One region of the Janthinobacterium sp. SUN128 genome, then DNA from elsewhere that is predicted to be linked to it. Evidence: predicted binding sites of a transcription regulator. Region 1 holds the regulator's gene; each other region holds the start of a gene.
The links. The regulator sigma-54, encoded in region 1, starts transcription at its own class of promoters, with help from an activator protein. The targets are predictions, from matches to a motif close to TGGCANGNAANCTGCTTT.
Positions count from the first base shown of each region.

Region 2: the regulator sigma-54 is predicted to act here: its motif matches at 1,852-1,869, upstream of O3297_RS28360 (TorF family putative porin).
Region 3: the regulator sigma-54 is predicted to act here: its motif matches at 2,717-2,734, upstream of urtA (urea ABC transporter substrate-binding protein).
Region 4: the regulator sigma-54 is predicted to act here: its motif matches at 3,443-3,460, upstream of O3297_RS11270 (urease accessory protein UreD).

Region 1 is NZ_JAPWHY010000003.1:199,825-205,127, forward strand. It holds gene O3297_RS23605 (enoyl-CoA hydratase/isomerase family protein) at 1-747, opposite strand, end outside; gene hpf (ribosome hibernation-promoting factor, HPF/YfiA family) at 883-1,245, opposite strand; gene O3297_RS23615 (RNA polymerase factor sigma-54) at 1,315-2,793, opposite strand; gene lptB (LPS export ABC transporter ATP-binding protein) at 2,798-3,553, opposite strand; gene lptA (lipopolysaccharide transport periplasmic protein LptA) at 3,553-4,134, opposite strand; gene lptC (LPS export ABC transporter periplasmic protein LptC) at 4,160-4,771, opposite strand; gene O3297_RS23635 (HAD family hydrolase) at 4,814-5,303, opposite strand, start outside.
Region 2 is NZ_JAPWHY010000008.1:75,283-80,585, reverse strand. It holds gene O3297_RS28370 (YifB family Mg chelatase-like AAA ATPase) at 1-1,320, opposite strand, end outside; gene O3297_RS28365 (accessory factor UbiK family protein) at 1,431-1,679, opposite strand; gene O3297_RS28360 (TorF family putative porin) at 1,950-2,717, shown strand; gene O3297_RS28355 (P-II family nitrogen regulator) at 2,729-3,067, shown strand; gene O3297_RS28350 (ammonium transporter) at 3,079-4,614, shown strand; gene gshA (glutamate--cysteine ligase) at 4,819-5,303, shown strand, end outside.
Region 3 is NZ_JAPWHY010000001.1:2,646,177-2,651,479, reverse strand. It holds gene O3297_RS11940 (Hsp70 family protein) at 1-343, opposite strand, end outside; gene O3297_RS11935 (DUF2760 domain-containing protein) at 340-918, opposite strand; gene O3297_RS11930 (transglutaminase family protein) at 1,184-1,783, shown strand; gene O3297_RS11925 (DUF4349 domain-containing protein) at 1,800-2,588, shown strand; gene urtA (urea ABC transporter substrate-binding protein) at 2,787-4,040, shown strand; gene urtB (urea ABC transporter permease subunit UrtB) at 4,137-5,303, shown strand, end outside.
Region 4 is NZ_JAPWHY010000001.1:2,489,370-2,494,672, forward strand. It holds gene ureE (urease accessory protein UreE) at 1-143, opposite strand, end outside; gene ureC (urease subunit alpha) at 157-1,857, opposite strand; gene O3297_RS11260 (urease subunit beta) at 1,859-2,188, opposite strand; gene O3297_RS11265 (urease subunit gamma) at 2,218-2,520, opposite strand; gene O3297_RS11270 (urease accessory protein UreD) at 2,546-3,412, opposite strand; gene O3297_RS11275 (EAL domain-containing protein) at 3,543-5,303, opposite strand, start outside.

The sequences.
Region 1 (5,303 bases):
GGCGGCCACAGAAGGGGCGCCGAAATGGCGGTCCAGCGCCGCGCGCGCCGTGGCCAGGGGAGACACCCCCGCCTCGGCCTGGAAAGGCGCCGCCAGCGCCTTGATGGCCACCGGCAAGGCCTCGCCCCGCGTCGATTCGAACAGATCCAGCAGCGCCCCCATCTGCGCCTCAGGCACGTAGACATCGGCCAGCCCCGTGTACAGGGCATCGGCCGCGTTAATCGTCAAGCCCGTCAAGCCCAGGTACAGGCCCAGCTGGCCGGCCAGGCGGGATAGAAAATAACTGCCGCCCACGTCGGGAAACAAGCCGATATTGACTTCCGGCATGGCCATGCGCGTGCGGCCCGTCACGATGCGCAGGCGGTTGCCCGGCCCGGCTTGCGCCACGCCCATGCCGCCGCCCATCACCACGCCATCCATCACGGCAATATACGGTTTTGGGTAGAAATGAATTAAATGATTTAAAGCATATTCTTCCGTAAAGAAATCCTCCAGCAAGGCACTGCCGCCTTGCGGCGTGGCCAGGCCCGCATCGTAAAAGAAACGGATGTCGCCGCCGGCGCACAGGGCTTTTTCACTGCTGGAGCGGATCACCACGGCATCCACCTGCGGATCGTCGCGCCAGGCCAGCAAGGCCGCGCTCAGGGCGCGCACCATCTCCAGCGACAGGGAATTCAAGGCTTTCGGACGGTCGAGCACGATATGGCCCGTGCGGTTGCGGATGGAAGTCTGGACGAAGTCGCTCATGGCAGGCAGGAAAGAAGTGAAAGTGCAAACATTTTAGCCCCTGCGCGGCGAACATTGCGCTCAAAAGGTCCAGGCGCAAAAAAGGGCGCAAGATGTGCGCCCTTAGTTGATCACAACTGCTGGAAGCGGGTGGCCTTAGACGGCGACGACGGCTTCTTCCTCGGAGTTGTCTGGCAGATGCTTGATCGCCTCTTTACCGTGCCCTTGCACTTTGGTTTTGTATTTCATCACTTGCCTATCGAGCTTGTCGATCAGGGTATCGATCGCGGCGTACAGGTCGTGCGCCAAGCTTTCCACATAGACAGTCTTGCCGCTCAAACGCAGGTTGACTTCAGCCTTTTGACGTTTTTCTTTCTCTTTGAGGTTATCCACGGTCAGAATCACGGCGATATCGATGACTTGATCGAAATGACGTTTCACGCGCTCCAGCTTCGTTTGTACGTATTCACGGATGGCTGGTGTCACTTCGAGATGATGTCCGCTGATGGTGAGATTCATACACACTCCTAAAGATGATCGGGTTCGTGCGGTCCATCCTATCCGGCCCGCAGAGGAACCGAAAAAAACTTACAAACACTTACGCAGGCTCACTGGCGGAATTTTCAACGCTTCCCGGTATTTGGCAACAGTACGTCGCGCAATCACCATGCCTTGTTCCCCCAGCATGTCCGCAATCTTACTGTCGGATAAAGGATTTTTAGGGTCTTCTGCTCCTGTCAGTTGCACGATCAATGCCCGTATCGCCGTCGATGACGCTTCGCCCCCCGCTTCGGTGGCGACGTGGCTACCAAAGAAATATTTCAACTCGAACATGCCGTGCGGGGTCAGCATGTACTTTTGAGTTGTTACCCGCGAGATAGTACTCTCGTGTAAACCCAGTGTATCAGCTATTTCACGGAGCACAAGGGGACGCATGGCAACGGCCCCATGCGAGAAAAAGTTCTTTTGTCTTTCTACTATCGCCTGCGCCACGCGCAGGATCGTGTCGAAGCGCTGGCGCATATTCTTGATCAGCCACTTGGCTTCCTGCAACTGTGCGCCCATGGCGCCCTCGCCCTTGCCCTGCTTGAGCAAGTTGGCGTACATGGCATTGACGCGCAGGCGCGGCATGACATCGTTGTTTAAGGTCACTTGCCAGCCATTGCGCGCGCGCTTGACGACGACGTCGGGCACCACGTAATCGGAGACGTCCGAGGCGAACACGGCGCCCGGATGCGGATTGCACTGGCGAATCACCGTCTGCGCTTCGCGCAAGTCTTCATCGTCGCAATCGAGGGCTTTTTTCAGCTTGTTGAAATCGCGCTGGGCAAACCAGGCCAGGTGCTTTTCCACGATGACGAGGGCCATGCGGCGCGTCACCATGGCGATGTGCGGCAAGCGCTTGATTTGCAGCGCCAGGCATTCGGACGCATTGCGCGCGCCCACGCCGGGCGGATCGAAACTTTGCAAGAGAGACAAGGCCGTGCGCATCTCGTCGGCGTCGATTTCCAGCTCTTCCGGCAGGCGCGCCAGGATGTCGTCGAGCGACTCTTCCAGGTAGCCATTGTCGTCGAGCGCATCGATAATCAGCTCGACCAGCGCGCGGTCGCGCAATTCGAGTACCGTCACGCGCATCTGCTCCATCAGGTGTTCGCGCAGGGTGCAGTGATGGGCTTCGAGTTGCGGGCGCGAATCTTCGTCGTCGGGCGCCTTGCCGCGGCTCGCCTCGCTCCAGTCGCTGTCGCCGCCATCGGCGGCGGCCGGGCCGTCGCCGGCATCGCCATCAAAAGTTTCCGCTTCGGCCGGCGCTGCGGGCGCTTCCTGCCCTGGCGGCTGGGGCGGCGCTTCGGCCGGCGCTGCCGTGGAACTCAAGGCACCGTCGGACAGCAGGCGCAGCGAACGGTCGAGCGGATCATCGAGGCGTTCGAGCAAGGGATTGTCCGTCAGCAATTGCTCTAGTTCCTGATGCAATTCCAGGGTAGACAATTGCAACAGGCGTATCGATTGCTGCAACTGCGGCGTCAGTGCCAGGTGCTGCGAAGTGCGCAGCTGCAATGATTGTTTCATTGGCTTACATGCGGAAGTGTTCGCCCAGATAGACCCGGCGTACCGACTCGTTCGCGATGATGTCGTCGGGGCGTCCCGACGCCAGTACCGAGCCCTGGTTGATGATGTAGGCACGGTCGCAGATACCCAGCGTCTCGCGCACATTATGATCGGTGATCAACACGCCGATATTGCGCTCCTTCAAGAAACGCACGATGCGCTGGATCTCGATCACGGCGATCGGATCGACGCCGGCGAACGGTTCGTCGAGCAGCACGAAACGGGGATCGGTGGCCAGCGCGCGGGCGATTTCCACGCGGCGGCGCTCGCCACCCGACAGGGACAGGGCCTGGTTCTCGCGCAGCTTTTCAATCTGCAAGTCGGCCAGCAATTTATCCAGGCGCACCTCGATCTCGGCCTTCGTCAGCGGACGGCCTTCGACGGTCTGGATTTCCAGCACGGCGCGGATATTGTCTTCCACCGTCAGCTTGCGGAAGACGGACGCTTCCTGCGGCAGGTAGGACAGGCCCATCTGCGCGCGGCGGTGGATCGGCAGGCTGGAGATGTCCACGCCGCTGATATCGATGCTGCCGCCATCGGACGGCACCAGGCCGACGATCATGTAGAACGAGGTGGTCTTGCCGGCGCCGTTCGGGCCCAGCAAACCCACCACTTCACCGCATTCGACTTGCAGCGAGACATCATGCACGACTTGCCGCTTGCCATAGGTTTTTTGCAGCCCGCGAACGATCAGGGTGCTGCCGCAACGAGTATTGTCCATTATTTCTTTCCTGGCGCAGGCGTGGCCGGCGCTTTCTCCGCCGCCGGTGCCTTGGTTTTCGGCTGGATCACCATGCGCACGCTGCCGCCATCCGGGGTGCTGGTGCCGCTGTTGGAATTTTCCATCGCAAACACTTCCTTGCGGCTGTCATACGAGATGAAGGCGCCATTGGCCACGTCGGTCACTTTCGTGCCTTCCAGGCGCGTCAGCTTGGCCCTGGAAAACAGTTTCACCACTTCCGTCTTGTTGTCGTATTCCACGCGCTCCGCTTCGCCTTCCACCCACAGGTCGCCCGCGCCATCGCGCTTCTGGCGGAAGGTGGCGAGCTTGCCGGGATCGGCCCAGAAGGTAATGAACTGGTAGCCTTGCGGATCTTCCGTGATCACGGCGCGCCCCGCCTTCATGGTCAGGGTCCCCTTGACCAGCACGACGTCGCCCGTCAGGGTGCGCACCTGCTTGATGTCATCGACGTGGCCGCTACGTGCCGTGATGACGGCTTCCTTCTCGGAATCGGCCTTCTCGGCATGCGCCACGCCCATGATGGCCAGGGAAAATACGGTCAACAGCAAGATGTTCTTCATAGTATGGTTTCCTTGTTTCATTCTGTCATTTTGCCGCCGCGGCCGGGCGCGGTTTCGGCGGGAGGACCATGCGCAGCGCATTCTGCACTTCCACCACGCCGGTGGCGTTATTGGCTTTCATGCCGATGCCATTGAGGCGCGAGGTGCCCGTCAGGATATCGACAGGCACGTCCGTTTCCATTCTTTCCTCATCCGGGAACACCGTCAGCGCTTCCGTCTTGACCGTCAGGTTCTGCGCCTTCGGACTGGCCACGCGGTCGATCACGACATTGCGGTGCAGTTGCAGCCGGGTATTGTCCTGGTCGATATGCGCCAGTTCCGCATTCATGTTCATCGGTGGCATGCCTGGCGTGAGCTTGCGCACGAAGGGCCGGTCGATATCGGACGAATCGTCCAGCGGATAATGCGTGAGCTTGGCGCCCGACACGATATAGCTGGGTTTTCCCGTCAAATCCATGCGCACCAGGCTGAAATTGGTAATGAAATAGTCGGGCTCATCCAGATGCTTGCTGGCCGTGATGTCCTGGCTATTCTTGTTCATCACCTCGAGCAGCCAAAAGCTGCCCAGCGCGACAACAACCGCGCCCAGCACGGTAAAAATCATGCGCCAGCGATGGGCGCCTCCTGGCTTACGCATAGGGCTTCACTCTTTCAAATGTCACTGGCGAGGCGGCGCGCCTCACTCCAGGAACGGCGCCATGACGCGCGCATAATTGTCCTGGGCACGCAGCAGGAATTCGCAGATCTCGCGCACCGCGCCGCGGCCGCCGCCGGCCTGCGTCACATGGTGGGCCAGGCCCTGCACTTCCGGGCGCCCGCCCGGCACGCTGACGGCAAAGCCGACGCGTTTCAGGATGGGCGCATCGATGACGTCGTCGCCGATATAGCCGCATTGCTCTTCCGTCAAGCCCGTCAGCGCCAGCAGTTCGCGAAACGGCGTCAGCTTGTCGTGGCCGCCCTGGTGCACGTGGGTAATGCCCAGGTCTTGCGCGCGGCGCGCCGTGATGGGCGAGCGGCGCGCGCTGATGATGGCCGTCTGCACGCCCGATTCCTGCAGCAGCTTGATGCCCAGGCCATCATACACATTAAACGTTTTCATCATCTCGCCGTCCGGGCCGAAATGCAGGCTGCCGTCGGTGAGCACGCCATCGACGTCAAAGATCATCAGT
Region 2 (5,303 bases), on a different contig from region 1:
TTCCGTGTTGCTCAGCTGCTGGTTTGATTTTCCCTGGCGCGCCAGCTGCAAGGCATAGGCTGCCGCTACACGCGTGGCGATCCGCTGCGTGCATTCTCCGGCACCGGCCTGCCGGCCTAGCGCGGCCGGCGGCATGGCGGCCACTTCAATCTGCAGGTCGATACGGTCGAGCAGCGGGCCGGACAGGCGATTGTGATAGCGCAGCACGGCGTCTGGCGTGCAGCGGCAGCGGCCGGAAGCGTGGCCCAGGTAGCCGCACGGGCAGGGATTCATGGCGGCGATCAGTTGAAAGCGGGCAGGAAACTCGGCCTGGCGGGCCGCGCGTGAAATGCTGATCACGCCCGACTCCATGGGCTGGCGCAGCACATCGAGTACCCGCCGCTGGAATTCGGCAATTTCATCGAGAAACAGCACACCGCAGTGGGCCAGCGAGATTTCTCCCGGGCGCGGCACGTTGCCGCCACCCACCAGTGCCACGCCGGATGCCGTCTGGTGCGGGGCGCGATAGGGCCGCCGTTTCCAGTGTTCCACCTTGAAGTGGCCCCCTAGCGAATGTACGGCAGCCGATTCCAGCGCTTCTTCATCGCTCATGGGCGGCAGCACGCCGGGAAAGCGGCTGGCCAGCATGGTCTTGCCTGCGCCTGGCGGCCCCACCATCAAGACGTTGTGACCGCCCGCTGCCGCCACTTCCAGTGCCCGCCGCGCCTGCTGCTGCCCCTGCACGTCGGCAAAGTCGGGATACGGAAAAGCGTGCGCTGCCAGCACGGGCTGGTGGCGTTGCAGGGCGGTCTGGCTGGTATGCGCGGCAAAATGCGCGCAGACCTCGAGCAGGCTGTGGGCGGGATAGATGCAGGCATCGCCGACGAGAGCGGCCTCGTCCGCGTTCGCCTGCGGCAGGATGAAGGCGCGTGGCGCGCCCGACTGGCTGCGCTGCATGGCAAAGGTCATGGCCAGGGCGCCGCGGATGGGACGCAACTGGCCTGAGAGCGACAGTTCGCCCGCGAATTCATAGTGATGTAATTGATCGCCCGGCAATTGGCCGGAGGCGGCCAGGATGCCCAGTGCAATGGGCAAGTCGAAGCGGCCCGATTCCTTGGGCAAGTCTGCTGGTGCCAGATTGGCCGTGATGCGCCGGGCCGGCATTTCAAAGCCGCAGTTTTGCAACGCGGCACGAACACGGTCGCGCGATTCCTTCACTTCCGTATCCGGCAAGCCGACAATCGTAAACGAAGGCAAGCCGTTGGCAAGGTGGACTTCGACACTTACCTCGGGCGCCTCCATGCCGGCCAGGGCGCGGCTTTTCAGGACGGCCAGGCTCATCAGACTCCCCTGTAGCGCGGGCGCGGGCAGGATCAGTCTAGCGTTAGAAACGCCGTCAGGCTTGAGGTATGCCAGCAAGTCCGTCAATAACGGACCCTGCCGGCCGCACTTTACGCCTTGGTGTCGTTCAGGCGCGTTTCCAGTTCGATCAGGCGCAATTCCAGTGCGTCCAGTTTGGCGCGGGTCTTGGCCAGTACTTGCGCCTGGATATCGAATTCCTCGCGCGTGACGAGATCGAGGCGGGCGAAGCCCTGGGTCATCATCGACTTCACGTTTTTCTCGATATCCTTGGCCGGCGAGTTTTCGATGGCTTGATGGATCTTGCCTTGCAAATCGTTAAAGAAGGTATTCATGTCCATGGTCAGTCCTTTTATGGTGCGGCCTGTGCATCGCACCATTGCGGTGCACAGCGGCGTTAATCTGGTGCGAATCTGGGCAAATTCACAATGCTTTAGCAGCCCGTACCCGCATGCCCAGAGGCTTGCAGGGTATGTATGGCCGGAAACGCACCTGTCAAGGTGGCAATGGAGCTGGCACGTATTCTGCTAAAGAAGGTATGAACGCTTTGTGATCTCCAGCCAAGATTTTAAACCTCAACCGCTTTAAAAGTTCAATAAAAGGGAATCGCCATGAAGAATCTGTCCAAGAACATGACTTTAGCTGCAGCGTTGACGCTGGCCATGACCGCCATGTGCGGTAGCGCCATGGCCCAGGATGCAGTGGTGGCGCCTGCTGCGGCCGAAGCCGTGCCTGATAACGTGGTGAGCTATAACGTGGCGCTGACCAGCGACTACCGTTACCGCGGCCTGTCGCAAAGCCGCTTGAAACCGGCCATCAGCGGCGGCGCCGACTATACCCATAACCCGACGGGCCTGTATGTGGGCACCTGGTTGTCGAGTATCAAATGGATCAAGGATGGCGGCGGCGACACCAATCTGGAATGGGATATCTACGGCGGCAAGCGGGGCGAGATCAGCAAGGATTTTACCTATGACGTGGGCGGCCTGTACTATTTCTATCCCTCGAATGGACTGAGCACCAATGCCAACACCTTCGAGCTGTACGGCCAACTCGGCTATGGCCCGATATATGTCAAATACTCGCATTCGACGACGAATCTGTTCGGTGTCGCCGACAGCAAGAACAGCGGCTACCTCGACGTGGGTGCCAACGTCGAGGTGCATGATGGCTACATGCTGAACCTGCATGTCGGACGTCAGAAGGTCGAGCACAACGATTCTCTCAGCTACAGCGATTACAAGATCGGCGTGACCAAGGACTTCGGCGTGGCGACCGTTTCCCTGGCAGCCGTCAAGGCCAATAACGTATCGCTGGCTCCGAACGGCAAGAATCTGGCGAAATCCGGTCTCGTGCTGACCGTGTCCAAAACCTTTTAAGCGAGACTGCCATGAAAATGATTACCGCAATCATTAAACCGTTCAAACTGGACGAAGTACGCGAAGCTTTGTCGGCTATCAATGTGCAAGGCATTACCGTCACGGAAGTCAAGGGCTTCGGCCGCCAGAAAGGCCACACGGAACTCTACCGTGGCGCCGAGTATGTCGTTGATTTCTTGCCAAAGACCAAGATCGAAGCGGCCGTCGATGACGCCATTGTCGACCAGGCCATCGAAGCGATCGAAGGTGCCGCGCGTACCGGTAAAATCGGTGATGGCAAGATTTTCGTCTACAACCTGGAACAGGTCATCCGCATCCGTACCGGTGAAACCGGCAACGAAGCGCTCTAAGGGGAATATTGATGCATAAAAATATAACAAAATTGCTAGCTGGGATAGCCTGCCTGTGTGCGTTTGGCATTGCCACGCCAAGCTTTGCCGATGCGCCCGCCAAGACGGAGGCGGCCACAACCACGGCCGTCGCCGCTCCCGCCGTCACGCCGGTTCCTGACGCAGCGCCTGCCGCCGCCGCTCCGGCCCCGGCTGCTGCCGCGCCAGCCGCCGCGCCTGTCGCCAACAAGGGCGACACCAGTTTCATGATGATCAGCACCTTGCTGGTGATCTTGATGACGATCCCCGGCCTGGCCCTGTTCTACGGCGGGCTGGTGCGCTCGAAAAACATGCTGTCGGTGCTGATGCAAGTGTTCATGGTGTTCGCGCTGGTCATCGTGCTGTGGTGTATCTACGGCTACTCGATCGCCTTCACGGAAAAAACCGCCTTCTTCGGTGGCTTCGACCGCCTGTTCCTGAATGGTATCTGGGATCCGGCCAAGGGTACGTTTGCCGCCGCCGCCACTTTCAGCAAGGGCGTCGTCATTCCCGAGTTCGTCTTCGTTGCTTTCCAGGGCACGTTTGCCGCCATCACCTGCGCACTGATCGTTGGCGCCTTTGCCGAGCGCGCCAAGTTTTCCGCCGTGCTGGCCTTCGTCGTGCTGTGGTTCACGTTCGCCTACCTGCCTGCAGCCCACATGGTGTGGTTCTGGACCGGTCCTGACCTGATCACCAGCGCCGCCACCTCGGCCAGCGAAGCCCTGAAGGCGGGCTGGATCTGGCAAAAAGGCGCGCTGGACTTCGCCGGCGGCACCGTGGTGCACATCAATGCCGCTGTCGCCGGCCTGGTGGGCGCCATCATGATCGGCAAACGCGTCGGATACGGCCGCGAATCGATGGCACCGCACTCGCTGACGATGACCATGATCGGCGCGTCGCTGCTGTGGGTGGGCTGGTTCGGTTTCAATGCCGGCTCCTCGATGGAAGCGGGCGACGTGGCTGCCCTGGCCTTCGTCAACACCTTGCTGGCAACGGCCGCCGCCACCCTGTCGTGGGTGTTTGGCGAGTGGATCAGCAAAGGCAAGCCTTCCATGCTCGGTGGCGCGTCCGGCGCCGTGGCCGGCCTGGTGGCGATCACCCCGGCGGCCGGCTTTGTTGGCCCGATGGGCGGCCTGGTCATCGGCTTGCTGGCCGGTGTCGTCTGCCTGTGGGGCGTGAATGGCCTGAAACGCCTGATCGGCGCCGACGATTCGCTCGACGTGTTCGGCGTGCATGGCGTGGGCGGTATCCTCGGTGCCTTGCTGACGGGTGTGTTTGCTGCGCCACAACTGGGCGGCCAGGGCGTATTCGACTATGTCACCAACAAGATGTCGGCGGATCCGTACTCGATCGGCCACCAGGTGTGGGTGCAGGCGCAAGCGGTTGGCACCACCATCCTCTGGTCGGCCATCGTCTCCGTTATCGCCTATAAACTGGTCGACATCGTCATCGGCCTGCGCGTACCGGAAGAAGAAGAGCGCGAAGGTCTCGATATCACCAGCCACGGCGAGCAAGCGTATCATGGCTAAATAGTCATTATCTGGCATGCCAGCGTCCCGGCGCGGCATGTCCAGCTGGAAAAGGCACCTCATTGAGGTGCCTTTTTTTCGTTGTGGGAATGTAAAAGGTCTTTAAAACAAGGCTTTTGCCCCGATTTGGGGTACTTACACGGTAATATAGTCGGCAGTTCTGTGTGCTTTTTTGAATACTGCACATAATTTAAGGATGTAACTATGGTTCCCCATCTCGTCACGGCCCTGACCGGACCGCTGCTCGACCTCGAAAAAAAGATTCTGGCCGCGACGCCGGCCATTGAGCGCTGGTTTCGCATGGAGTGGCAAGAACACACGCCACCCTTCTATTGCTCGGTAGACTTGCGTAACGCCGGCTACAAGCTGGCGCCCGTCGATACCAATCTGTTCCCAGGCGGTTTCCATAACCTGGCCACGGAAATGCTGCCCTTGTCCGTGCAGGCGGCCATGGCCGCCATCGACAAGTATTGCCCGGACGCCCGCAATCTGCTGATCGTGCCGGAATTGCACAACACTACGCCGCAGTATCTGCAGAACGTGGCGCGCCTGATGCAGATATTCCGCCAGACGGGGCTGCACGTGCGTTTCGGCTCCTGGTCGCCCGACATCACCCAGCCGACACCCTTGGCGTTGCCAGATGGCAACATGCTCGTCATCGAGCCGCTTGTGCGTCTGAACAATGGCCG
Region 3 (5,303 bases), on a different contig from region 1:
ACAGCCAGCTTTTCGCGCTCGACACCAAGCGGATCGGCGTGGTGGCGCCGCGGCTGCGGGCCATTTCGCCAACGACGAACGGCGCTTCGGCTTCCTCGGTGACCCAGGGCAGGGCCAGGTCGCCCGCCGCCACTTCATCGGCGTGCGGCAGGTAGACGAACGACGGCAGCAGCGACAGCTCTTCGACGGTGCCCGGCGCCGACAGCTGCGGCACTTTCAGCACGCCATGGCTGGACTTTTCGCCGTCGCTCTCGACCAGGTTGACATATGACAGGGCGCTGTGGGTGGTGCCCAGGTCGATGCCGATGGCGTAGCGCGGGGTAGGGTTGATCGTGTCGCTCACAGTTCCACCTCGGCCGGTGCCAGGATGGCGGCGTCGTGCTGCTCGCTCAGTTTCGGCAGGCGCATGCTGGAGGCGCGCCAGCCGCGGTGGCTGAGGGTACCCGTGAACGGCGCGGAGCCGACCACGTTGCCCGTCAGGCGTACCTGGGCGCTATCAAAACCTTCCTGAAGGACGATGCGGCTGCCTTCGGCTTCCTGGCGCACGGCCTCGATGGTGAAATACTCGCGCATGACCTTGGCGCAGCCTTCATGCACCACGCGGGCGGCCGCGCCGATATCGGCATCGGTATGGCTGCCCAGGTTTTCCTGGGTGAAATCGATCAATCGCGCTTCGCGTTGCAGCAGGGCCAGCAATTGCAGGGCCGCGTCCGGCGTCGCTTCCTTCAAAATGACGGGCGCGGCGGCTGGCACCGGGGCAGGGGCCACTGGCGCGACGGGAGCGGCGGGCGCCGCCTCGGGCAAGGCCAGCTTTTCCACGCGGGCCGCATAGGCGGCGTCCGACAGGGTGCTGAAGAAGGCGCCGAAGGCCAGCGGGACACGGCGCCAGAACGATGGGTGCGACGATGATGTGCTCATAGGGAACTCGTTTCTCTGATCTGTAGGGAGGCGTCGGCGGCGCGCCGGAGGGCAGGTCCGCTTCGCAGGGTAGTGCATGTGCCGCGCCAATATGGCCGGCTGCGTTTGCCCGCATGATACCAGCTACCGGGCCGCCGCCAAAGTCGCCGCCCCCCGCGCAGTAAGGCTGAGGCGTGGTTTTTCTTTGTTCCTGCGCAAGGAAACGCTCGATTTCGTGCCGTTTCGACTAGAATCGCGCATTATCTTTTTGCATGACCTTGATGCCATGTCTACCGACTTTTCCCCGTATCTAGCCAGCAGCACTTACATCGACAGCGACCATCCTGCCGTGCGCGCCAAGGCGGCTGCACTGGCGGCAGGCGCGGTGGGCGACGCCGCCATCGCGGCCCGCTGCTTTGCCTTCGTGCGCGACGAGATCGCCCATAGCTGGGACTACCAGCGCAATCCCGTCACCTGCCGCGCTTCCGACGTCTTGCAGCATGGCACGGGCTATTGCTATGCGAAGAGCCATCTGCTGGCGGCGCTGCTGCGCGCCAACGGCATTCCTGCCGGCCTGTGCTACCAGCGCCTGGCCGTGGGCGAGGTGGGGCCACCGTTCTGCCTGCATGGCTTGAATGCCGTGCATCTGCAGGAGTTCGGCTGGTACCGCATCGATGCGCGCGGCAACAAGCCCGGCGTCGCTGCCGCCTTCACGCCGCCACGGGAACAGCTGGCCTTTCCCGTGCTGGCGCCCGAAGAGCGCGACTTGCCGGAAATCTGGCCAGAACCGTTGCCGCAGGTGGTGGCGTCCTTGACCTGCCATGCGACCGTGCAGGATGTGGCGGCGCACCTGCCCGATATCGAATTGTTGCCGCTGCAAAAATAATCCAAAGAAAGAAATCATGAAAAAAATATCCATATGCCTGTTTGGACTGTTGCTGCTGGCCGGCTGCGGCAGCAAGGGCGAGAGCGGCGGGCAGTCGAGCGCCGCGCGTCTCGAAGGCAAGGAAAAGGGCAGCGAGTTCCTTGCCTATGAACATAATGTCAGCGTCGATACGCGCGAGGCGCAAGTGCGGCCCCTGTATGAAAAAGTGGTCGCCGCCTGCAAGGCCGATACGGAAAACGGCTGCCTGCTGCTCGATTCCAGCGTCGACAGCGGCCGCTACGTGCATGCGCGCATCAGCATGCGCGCCAAGCCGGCCGGCATCAAGAAGCTCGTCGCGCTGGTCGCGGCCGAAGGCGACGTCACCAGCCAGGGCACCAAGGTGGAAGACCTGGGCCGTCCCGTGCTCGACAGCAAGAAACGCCTGGAAATGCTCAAGCAATACCAGGCGCAATTGCAAGACCTGGAAAAACGTTCGGGCACCAACGTCGATGCCCTCATCAAGGTGACCAAGGAACTGGCCACCGTGCAAGTGGAACTGGAGCAGGCGACGGCCGCCAATGCGCTGTTGATGCAGCGTATCGATACGGACTTGTTGAACGTGGCCATCAGCGCCGAAGGCAGGCAATCGTTCTGGCGGCCCGTCAAGCGCGCGCTGGGCAATTTCACGGAAAACCTGTCGGAAGGCGTGGCCAACGCCATCACTGCCATGGCCTACATCCTGCCGTGGCTGATCGCTTTCGTGCTGCTGTTCCCGCTGGGCCGCAAGGGCTGGCGCCGCCTGCGTGGAGCTCCGCGCAAGGATTGATGCCGGGATTGCTGCGTCCTGCGCACCGTTTTACGGCAATTTGAAACCTGGCTGCACAGTCCTTGTGCAGCCAGGTTTTTTTTCGTGCGGCGAGCGCCGCTTGCACCATGGCGGACGCCTGCCGGTGCTGGCATGCATTCTGCTTTAACAACATGGCAGACCCAGCTCGACCCCCACGAACCCATCACAGGAGTCCCCATGACACGACGCATCATCCTGAAAGCGGCCGCCGCCGGCGCACTGGCCCTGGCCATGTCCACCACCATGCAGGCAGCCTTGGCCGCCGACACGATCAAGGTGGGCATCTTGCACTCCCTGTCGGGCACCATGGCCATTTCCGAAACGTCGCTCAAGGATGTGGCGCTGATGACGATCGCCGAGATCAATGCCAAGGGCGGCGTGCTGGGCAAGAAGCTGGAAGCCGTCGTCGTCGATCCCGCGTCGAACTGGCCCTTGTTCGCGGAAAAAGCGCGCCAGCTGGTGGCGCAGGATAAAGTGGCTGTCGTGTTCGGCTGCTGGACATCCGTGTCACGCAAATCCGTCTTGCCGGTGTTCAAGGAACTCAACAGCCTGCTGTTTTACCCGGTGCAATACGAGGGCGAGGAGCTGGAAAAGAATGTGTTTTATACGGGTGCCGCGCCGAACCAGCAGGCGATTCCTGCCGTGGAATACCTGATGAGCAAGGATGGCGGCGGCGCCAAACGCTTCGTGCTGCTGGGCACGGATTATGTGTATCCGCGCACCACCAACAAGATCCTGCGCGCCTTCCTGAAAAGCAAAGGTGTCAAGGATAGCGATATCAGCGAGGTCTACACGCCGTTCGGCCACGCCGATTATCAAACCATCGTCGCCAACATCAAGAAGTTTTCCACGGGCGGCAAGACGGCCGTCATTTCCACTATCAATGGCGATTCCAACGTGCCGTTCTACAAGGAATTGGGCAATGCGGGCTTGAAAGCCACGGACGTGCCCGTCGTCGCGTTTTCCGTGGGCGAGGAAGAGCTGCGCGGCATCGATACCAAGCCCTTGCTGGGGCACTTGGCGGCGTGGAATTACTTTGAATCCGTCAAGAACCCCGTGAATGCGGTCTTCATCAAGCAGTGGAAAGCGTATGCCGTGGCGCAAAAGCTGCCGAACGCGGGTTCGGTCGTGACGAACGACCCGATGGAAGCGACCTATGTGGGCATCCACATGTGGGCGCAAGCCGTGGAAAAAGCGAAATCGACGGACACGGACAAGGTGATCGCCGCCATGGCCGGCCAGAGCGTCAAGTCGCCGTCCGGCTTTACCCTGACCATGGACCCGACCAACCACCACCTGCACAAGCCCGTGATGATCGGCGAGATCAAGGCCGACGGGCAATTCAATGTCGTGTGGAAAACCAAGGAACCGATACGCGCCCAGCCGTGGAGCCCGTTTATCAAGGGGAATGAGGGCAAGCAGAAGTTGTAGGCGCTATTACCCACCAGCAAATGCCGGGGTCGGACCCTCAGGGTCCGACCCCAGTCCTCGCCTTTGGGGTAAGCGCACGCCCCGTGCAGTTTTTCCATGGAACTTACAATGAGGTTCATCTCCAAACTGCTGGTCCTCGCCTGCCTGTTGCTATCCTCGTTCGCGCAGGCTGCCATCCCTCCCGATCTGCTCAAAGCGCTATCCGGCGACGATCCCGATACCAGGATCGCCGCCGTCGCCCAGATTGCCGCCCTGGCCACGCCCGAGGCCGCCCGGGTGCTGCAAGCCTTGCAGGACGATCAGTTATATGCGGCCCCCGACGGCAAGGTGTATATCGTCGACGGCGAGCAGGCATATGAGCCGGCAAGCGGCCAGAGCGTGCCGCTGCCCGATGGCATCGACGGCGTGATGGTCAATAACCGCTTGCGCGCGGCCGTGGCGGGCGCCTTGTCGGGGTTGAAACTGCTGGCGCCCGAGCGGGCCACGCGCCTGGCCGCCGCGCAGGCGCTGCAGCAATCCGTCGATCCCGCACAGGTCCCCCTGATCCGCACTGCGCTGGCGCAGGAAAACGATGCTGACATCAAACAGATATTGCAGCTGCTGATCGCCAGCGCCAACCTGCATGCGCCCGACGCCGCCACGCGCAAGGCCGCCGTGCAGGCGCTGGCGGGCAGCAGCGATGCGCGCCTGCTGCCCGTGCTGCAAGCCATGCTGGAGAAAGGACCAGATGGCAAGGCCGGCGAGCCGGACGAGGCCGTGCAGCTGGCCGCCATCGAGACCATGCGCCAGATCAAGGGACGGGTGGCGCGCATGGAGTTCGCCGGCAATGTGTTCTACGGCATTTCGCTGGGCAGCGTGCTGCTGCTGGCCGCGCTGGGGCTGGCCATCACGTTTGGCTTGATGGGCATCATCAACATGGCGCATGGCGAACTGCTGATGATAGGCGCCTACACGACCTACCTGTGCCAGCTGTTCTTCCGCAGCTATCTGCCTGGCTTGCAGGATGCGTATCTGCTGGCCGCCTTGCCGGCCGCCTTTTTTGTCGCGGGACTGGTGGGCGTGATGCTGGAGCGCACGGTGATCCGCTGGCTGTATGGCCGGCCGCTGGAAACCCTGCTGGCCACCTGGGGCATCAGCCTGATCCTCATGCAGGCCGTGCGCACGGTCTTCGGCGCGCAAAACGTGGAAGTGGCCAATCCCGCCTGGATGTCGGGCGGCGTCACCGTGCTGGGCGGCCTCGTGCTGCCGTACAACCGCCTGGCC
Region 4 (5,303 bases), on a different contig from region 1:
CGCACGGTAAACACGGCCACGTCGTCGCCAGTCGACAGCACGGCGCGCAGCCGGCATTTTTCGCGCTGGTCGTAGGGCAGCACCAGTTGCGCAAACGGCGCGCGTTCATCGCCAGGTGCCAGTTTGGTATGCAATGTGAGCATGATCGTCTCCTGCTTAAAATAGAAAATAGCGCTGCGCCATCGGCAGCACGGCGGCCGCCTCGCACACGAGCAGCTGGCCGTCGGCGCGCACGGCGTAGGTTTCCGGGTCCACTTCCATGTGCGGCGTGGCGCTGTTGTGGATCATGTCGTGCTTGCGCAAGCCGCGCATGTTCTTCACGGCGATGACGGATTTATTCAGTTTCAGCTGGTGCCCGATATCGAGGTCGTAGGCCGCCTGCGAGACAAAGGTAAACGACTTTTTCAGGCCGCCGCCGAAGGCGCCGAACATCATGCGATAGTGCACGGGCTGCGGCGTGGGGATCGAGGCGTTCGGGTCGCCCATCTGCGCGGCGGCGATCATGCCGCCTTTTAGAATCATCGAGGGCTTGACGCCGAAGAAGGCCGGCTTCCACAGCACGATGTCGGCGATCTTGCCCGCCTCGATGGACCCCACCACGTGCGATATCCCATGCGTGATGGCCGGGTTGATCGTGTACTTGGCGATATAGCGCTTGGCGCGGAAATTGTCGCTGCGCGCCGTATCGGGCGCCAGCGGCCCCCGCTGCACCTTCATCTTGTGCGCCGTCTGCCAGGTGCGCATGATCACTTCGCCGACTCGCCCCATGGCTTGCGAGTCGGACGACATCATGGAAATGGCGCCGATGTCGTGCAGGATGTCTTCCGCGGCGATGGTCTCGCGGCGGATGCGCGACTCGGCAAAGGCCACGTCTTCGGCAATCGCCGGGTCCAGGTGGTGGCACACCATCAGCATGTCCAGGTGCTCGTCGAGCGTGTTGACGGTGAAGGGCCGCGTGGGATTGGTCGACGAAGGCAGCACGTTGGCCTGGCCCACGGCGGCGATGATGTCGGGCGCATGGCCGCCGCCCGCCCCCTCCGTGTGGAAGGTGTGGATGGTGCGGTCCTTGAAGGCGGCCAAGGTGTGCTCGAGAAAACCGCCTTCGTTGAGGGTGTCGCTGTGCAGCGCCACCTGGATATCCATGCGGTCCGCGACGGACAGGCAGTTGTCGATGGCGGCCGGCGTGCTGCCCCAGTCTTCGTGCAGTTTCAAGCCGATGGCGCCCGCGCGCACCTGCTCTTCCAGCGGCAGCGGCAGGCTGACGTTCCCTTTACCCATGAAGCCCAGGTTCATCGGGAAGGCGTCGGCCGCCGCCAGCATGGCGTGCAAGTGCCACGGCCCCGGCGTGCAAGTGGTGGCGGCCGTGCCCACGGCCGGTCCCGTGCCGCCGCCCAGCATGGTGGTCACGCCGCTCATCAGCGCTTCCTCGATCTGCTGCGGGCAGATGAAGTGGATGTGGGTATCGACGCCGCCGGCCGTGACGATCATGCCTTCGCCAGCGATGATCTCCGTGGCGCCGCCAATAGCCAGGGTCACGCCGGGCTGGATGTCCGGATTGCCTGCCTTGCCGATGCCGAAGATCAGCCCGTTTTTCAAGCCGATGTCCGCCTTCACGATGCCCCAGTGGTCGAGGATGACGGCATTCGTGATGACGGTATCCATCACCTCGTCCGCGCTGCGCTGCGACTGGCCCATGCCGTCGCGGATCACCTTGCCGCCGCCGAATTTCACCTCTTCGCCGTAGATCGCATAGTCATGCTCGACCTCGATGAACAGTTCCGTGTCGGCCAGGCGGATGCGGTCGCCCTTGGTGGGGCCGAACATTTCGGCATACGCGCTGCGGGGAATGCTGGCCATCTCAATCCTTTCCCGGTGGAGTATCTTGCAGTTCGCCCATCACTGCGCCATTGAAGCCGTAGACCTTGCGCTCGCCCGCCAGCGCCACCAGTTCCACCGTGCGCTGCTGGCCCGGCTCGAAGCGCACGGCCGTACCGGCCGTGATATTGAGGCGCATGCCGTAGGCGCGCCAGCGCTCGAAGGACAACGCCGGGTTGACTTCGAAAAAGTGGAAATGCGAGCCCACCTGGATCGGCCGGTCGCCCCGGTTGGCCACTACCACGGTGGCCGTGGCGCGTCCGACATTCAAGCTGATTTCGCCTTCTTCCAATTTGTATTCGCCTGGGGTCATGACCGGCTCCTGTAATGTCGCTTGTATGGTTAAGGTATCGGGTGGTGCACGGTGACCAGCTTGCTGCCGTCAGGGAAGGTCGCCTCCACCTGGATATCGGGGATCATCTCGGCGATGCCGTCCATGACGTCGGCGCGCGAGAGTATCTTCGTACCGTCCGACATCAGCTGCGCCACCGACTTGCCATCGCGCGCCCCTTCCATGATGGCCGCGCTGATCAGGGCCACCGCTTCCGGATAATTCAACTTCAAGCCGCGCGCCAGGCGCCGTTCGGCCAGCAGCGCGGCCGTAAAAATGAGCAGCTTGTCTTTTTCGCGGGGAGTCAGGTCCATGGTTTTCCTTGCGCTTCTTTCCTGATTAAGTGTTCCAGATGCGGGGCACGACGGCGTCGCGCCCCAGCATGGCGGGACGCAGCAGCTGCCAGGCGGCCAGCATGATGCGGCGCGCCGCCTCGCTGTCGCCGCACAGCAGGCGCACCGCCACCAGCGATTTCATGTGCGTGGCGCCAAACGCGGCGCCGTCCGGCACGGCGATCTCGCGCACGGCCGCCAGCACGGCGGGAGAAACGGGCGTGCCGATGGCGATCAGGGTGGCGCACACGGTGTGGCCTCCCAGGCCCAGTGGGCTGGCCATCAGCGCGCCGCCGGCGGCCAACACGCCCTGCTCCCACCACAGCAGCTTGCCGCCGCGGCGGATCCGCACCTGCTGGCTGATGCTGCCCGTGTTGAACATTTCGCCCGAGGCGCTGCGGCCCAGGCAGACGATGTCGCAGCCGATGTAGCCGGCGTCGGCCGCCAGTTCCACTTCATGGCGCAGGCGCACGCAAGCCTGGTCGAAGAAAATGCTCTCCTGCGGCAGCCATTCGATGGCCGCGCCGCTGGCGGCGCGCAGCATGATGTGCTGGCCCGAGACATGACCGTTGGCGCGGTACCACTTGGCGGCGCCCGGGGACGTGAGCAAGGCGTGCGCGCCCTCGCCCACCGTGGCGTCGACGGCCAGCTGGTCGCCGCCCACCACGCCGCCGGGCGGATGGATGATGATGGCGTGGCAGACGCGATCGCCCTCCGGATACAGGGGCTTTTGCACGCGCAGGGGGCCGCTGTGCGTACGCTCGACGAGGCGGCTGACGCCATCGTGCAGCGCAAAGCCCAGGCGCAAATGCGCCTGCCAGGCGCCGTGCGCGCTGGCCTGCAAAAGCATGGCTGGAGGGGTACTGTCTGGCATGCGGGGCAATCGCGTAAATAAGCGATTACCTAAGCAGGATATGTGCCAGCGTCAGGGGAAATAAAAGTGAGAATCGTGCACCGCGCTGCAGCGAACGCACCGGCATGGTGCATCGGCCGCACCGCAGCGCTTAGGCCACCGCCACGGCCAGGATGCGCCGTTCGCGCAGCAAGGCCGTGAAGGCTTCCGCGGCCAGGGGGCGGCTGAAGTAATAGCCCTGCATTTCGTCGCAGCCGTGTTCCGTCAGGAAGTCGACCTGTTCGCGCGTTTCCACGCCCTCGGCGATGACGCGCATGTCCAGGTTGTGCGCCAGCGAGATGACGGAACGGGCGATGGCCGCATCGCTGCTGCTGGTGGTGACATCGTCGACGAACGATTTGTCGATCTTCAGCACGTCGATGGGAAAGCGCTTCAGGTAGCCCAGGCTGGAATAGCCGGTGCCGAAGTCGTCGAGCGAAATGCCCACGCCGATATCCTTCAGGCGCGTGAGGGCCGCCACGGCCTTGTCCGGATCGCCCATCACGGTGCTTTCCGTGATCTCGATGCCCAGACAGGCGGGCGCGATGCCGTATTTGCGCAAGGCCGCCTCGACGAACGGCACCGTGCGGTCTTGCGCGAACTGCTTGCCGGACAGGTTGACGGCCACCTTGATACTGCCCAGGCCCGCGTCGTGCCAGGCGCGGATCTGCGCGCACACGCTTTCGAGCACCCATTCACCGATGGCCGTGATCGAGCCATATTCCTCTGCCAGCGCGATGAACAGGCCGGGCGGCACCTTGCCCAGCACCGGATTATCCCAGCGCAGCAAGGCTTCCGCGCCCAGCAAGGCGCCCGTGCGCAAACACATCTGCGGCTGGTAGTGCACTTCGAATTCATCGCGGCCGATGGCGCCGCGCAGCTGCTGCTGCATCGCCAGGCGGGCGCGGATATCGCTGCCCATGCGCTCCGTGAAGAAGGCGTAATGGTCGCGTCCCATTTCCTTGGCGCGCACCAGGGCCGTATCGGCATGGCGCAGCACGTCGTCGAGGCTGTCGCCGTCGGCCGGGCACATGGCGATGCCGATGCTGGTGGTCAGCGCCAGGCGCTCGCCATCGACGCTGAGTTCTTCGCGCAAGCCGGCCAGGATGGTTTGCGCCAGCCCCAGGGTGCGCCCCAGCAGGGCATCGTCCTGCAGCAGGATCTGGAATTCGTCGCCGCCCTGGCGCACCACCGTGTCGCCCTCGCGCACGCAGCCGGACAGGAAACGCGCCACCACTTGCAGCGCCTTGTCGCCCACGGCCTGGCCATGCGAATCGTTGATGTTCTTGAAGCGGTCCAGGTCCAGGCACATCAGCACCACCTGCTGGCTGTCGCGCAGGGCGTTCGCGCGCGCCTGTTCGAAGCGCTCGCGCAGCAGCACGCGGTTCGGCAGGCCCGTCAGCGCGTCGTGGTAGGAGAGGAAATCGATCAGATGCTGCTCGGCCTTGCGCTCGCTGATGTCGAGGAAGACGCCGATGTAGTTGACGACGGCGCCGTCGGGCCCGTGCACGGTGGAGACGCTGAGCAGGCAGGGATAGGTGTCGCCGCTCCTGCGCCGCGTCTGCACCTCGCCCGACCAGCAGCCACTGCTGCGCAAGCCCTGGCGCAGGGCCAGCAGCACCGCCTCGCCCGTGTATTCGGCATGCAGGCGCAGGATGTCCGTGCCCACCACTTCCTGCGCCGCGTAGCCGGTGATGCGCGTAAAGGCGGGATTGGCCGTGACGATGACGCCGGCAGGATCCGTGATCAGGATGGCGTCCTGGGTCGCTTCAAAGACCTGGCCCGACAGGCGCAGCAATTCTTCATTGGCGCGGCGGATCTGCACTTCGCGCGCCAGGGTGCTGGCCACCTGCTCCAGTTCGGCCGTGCGTTC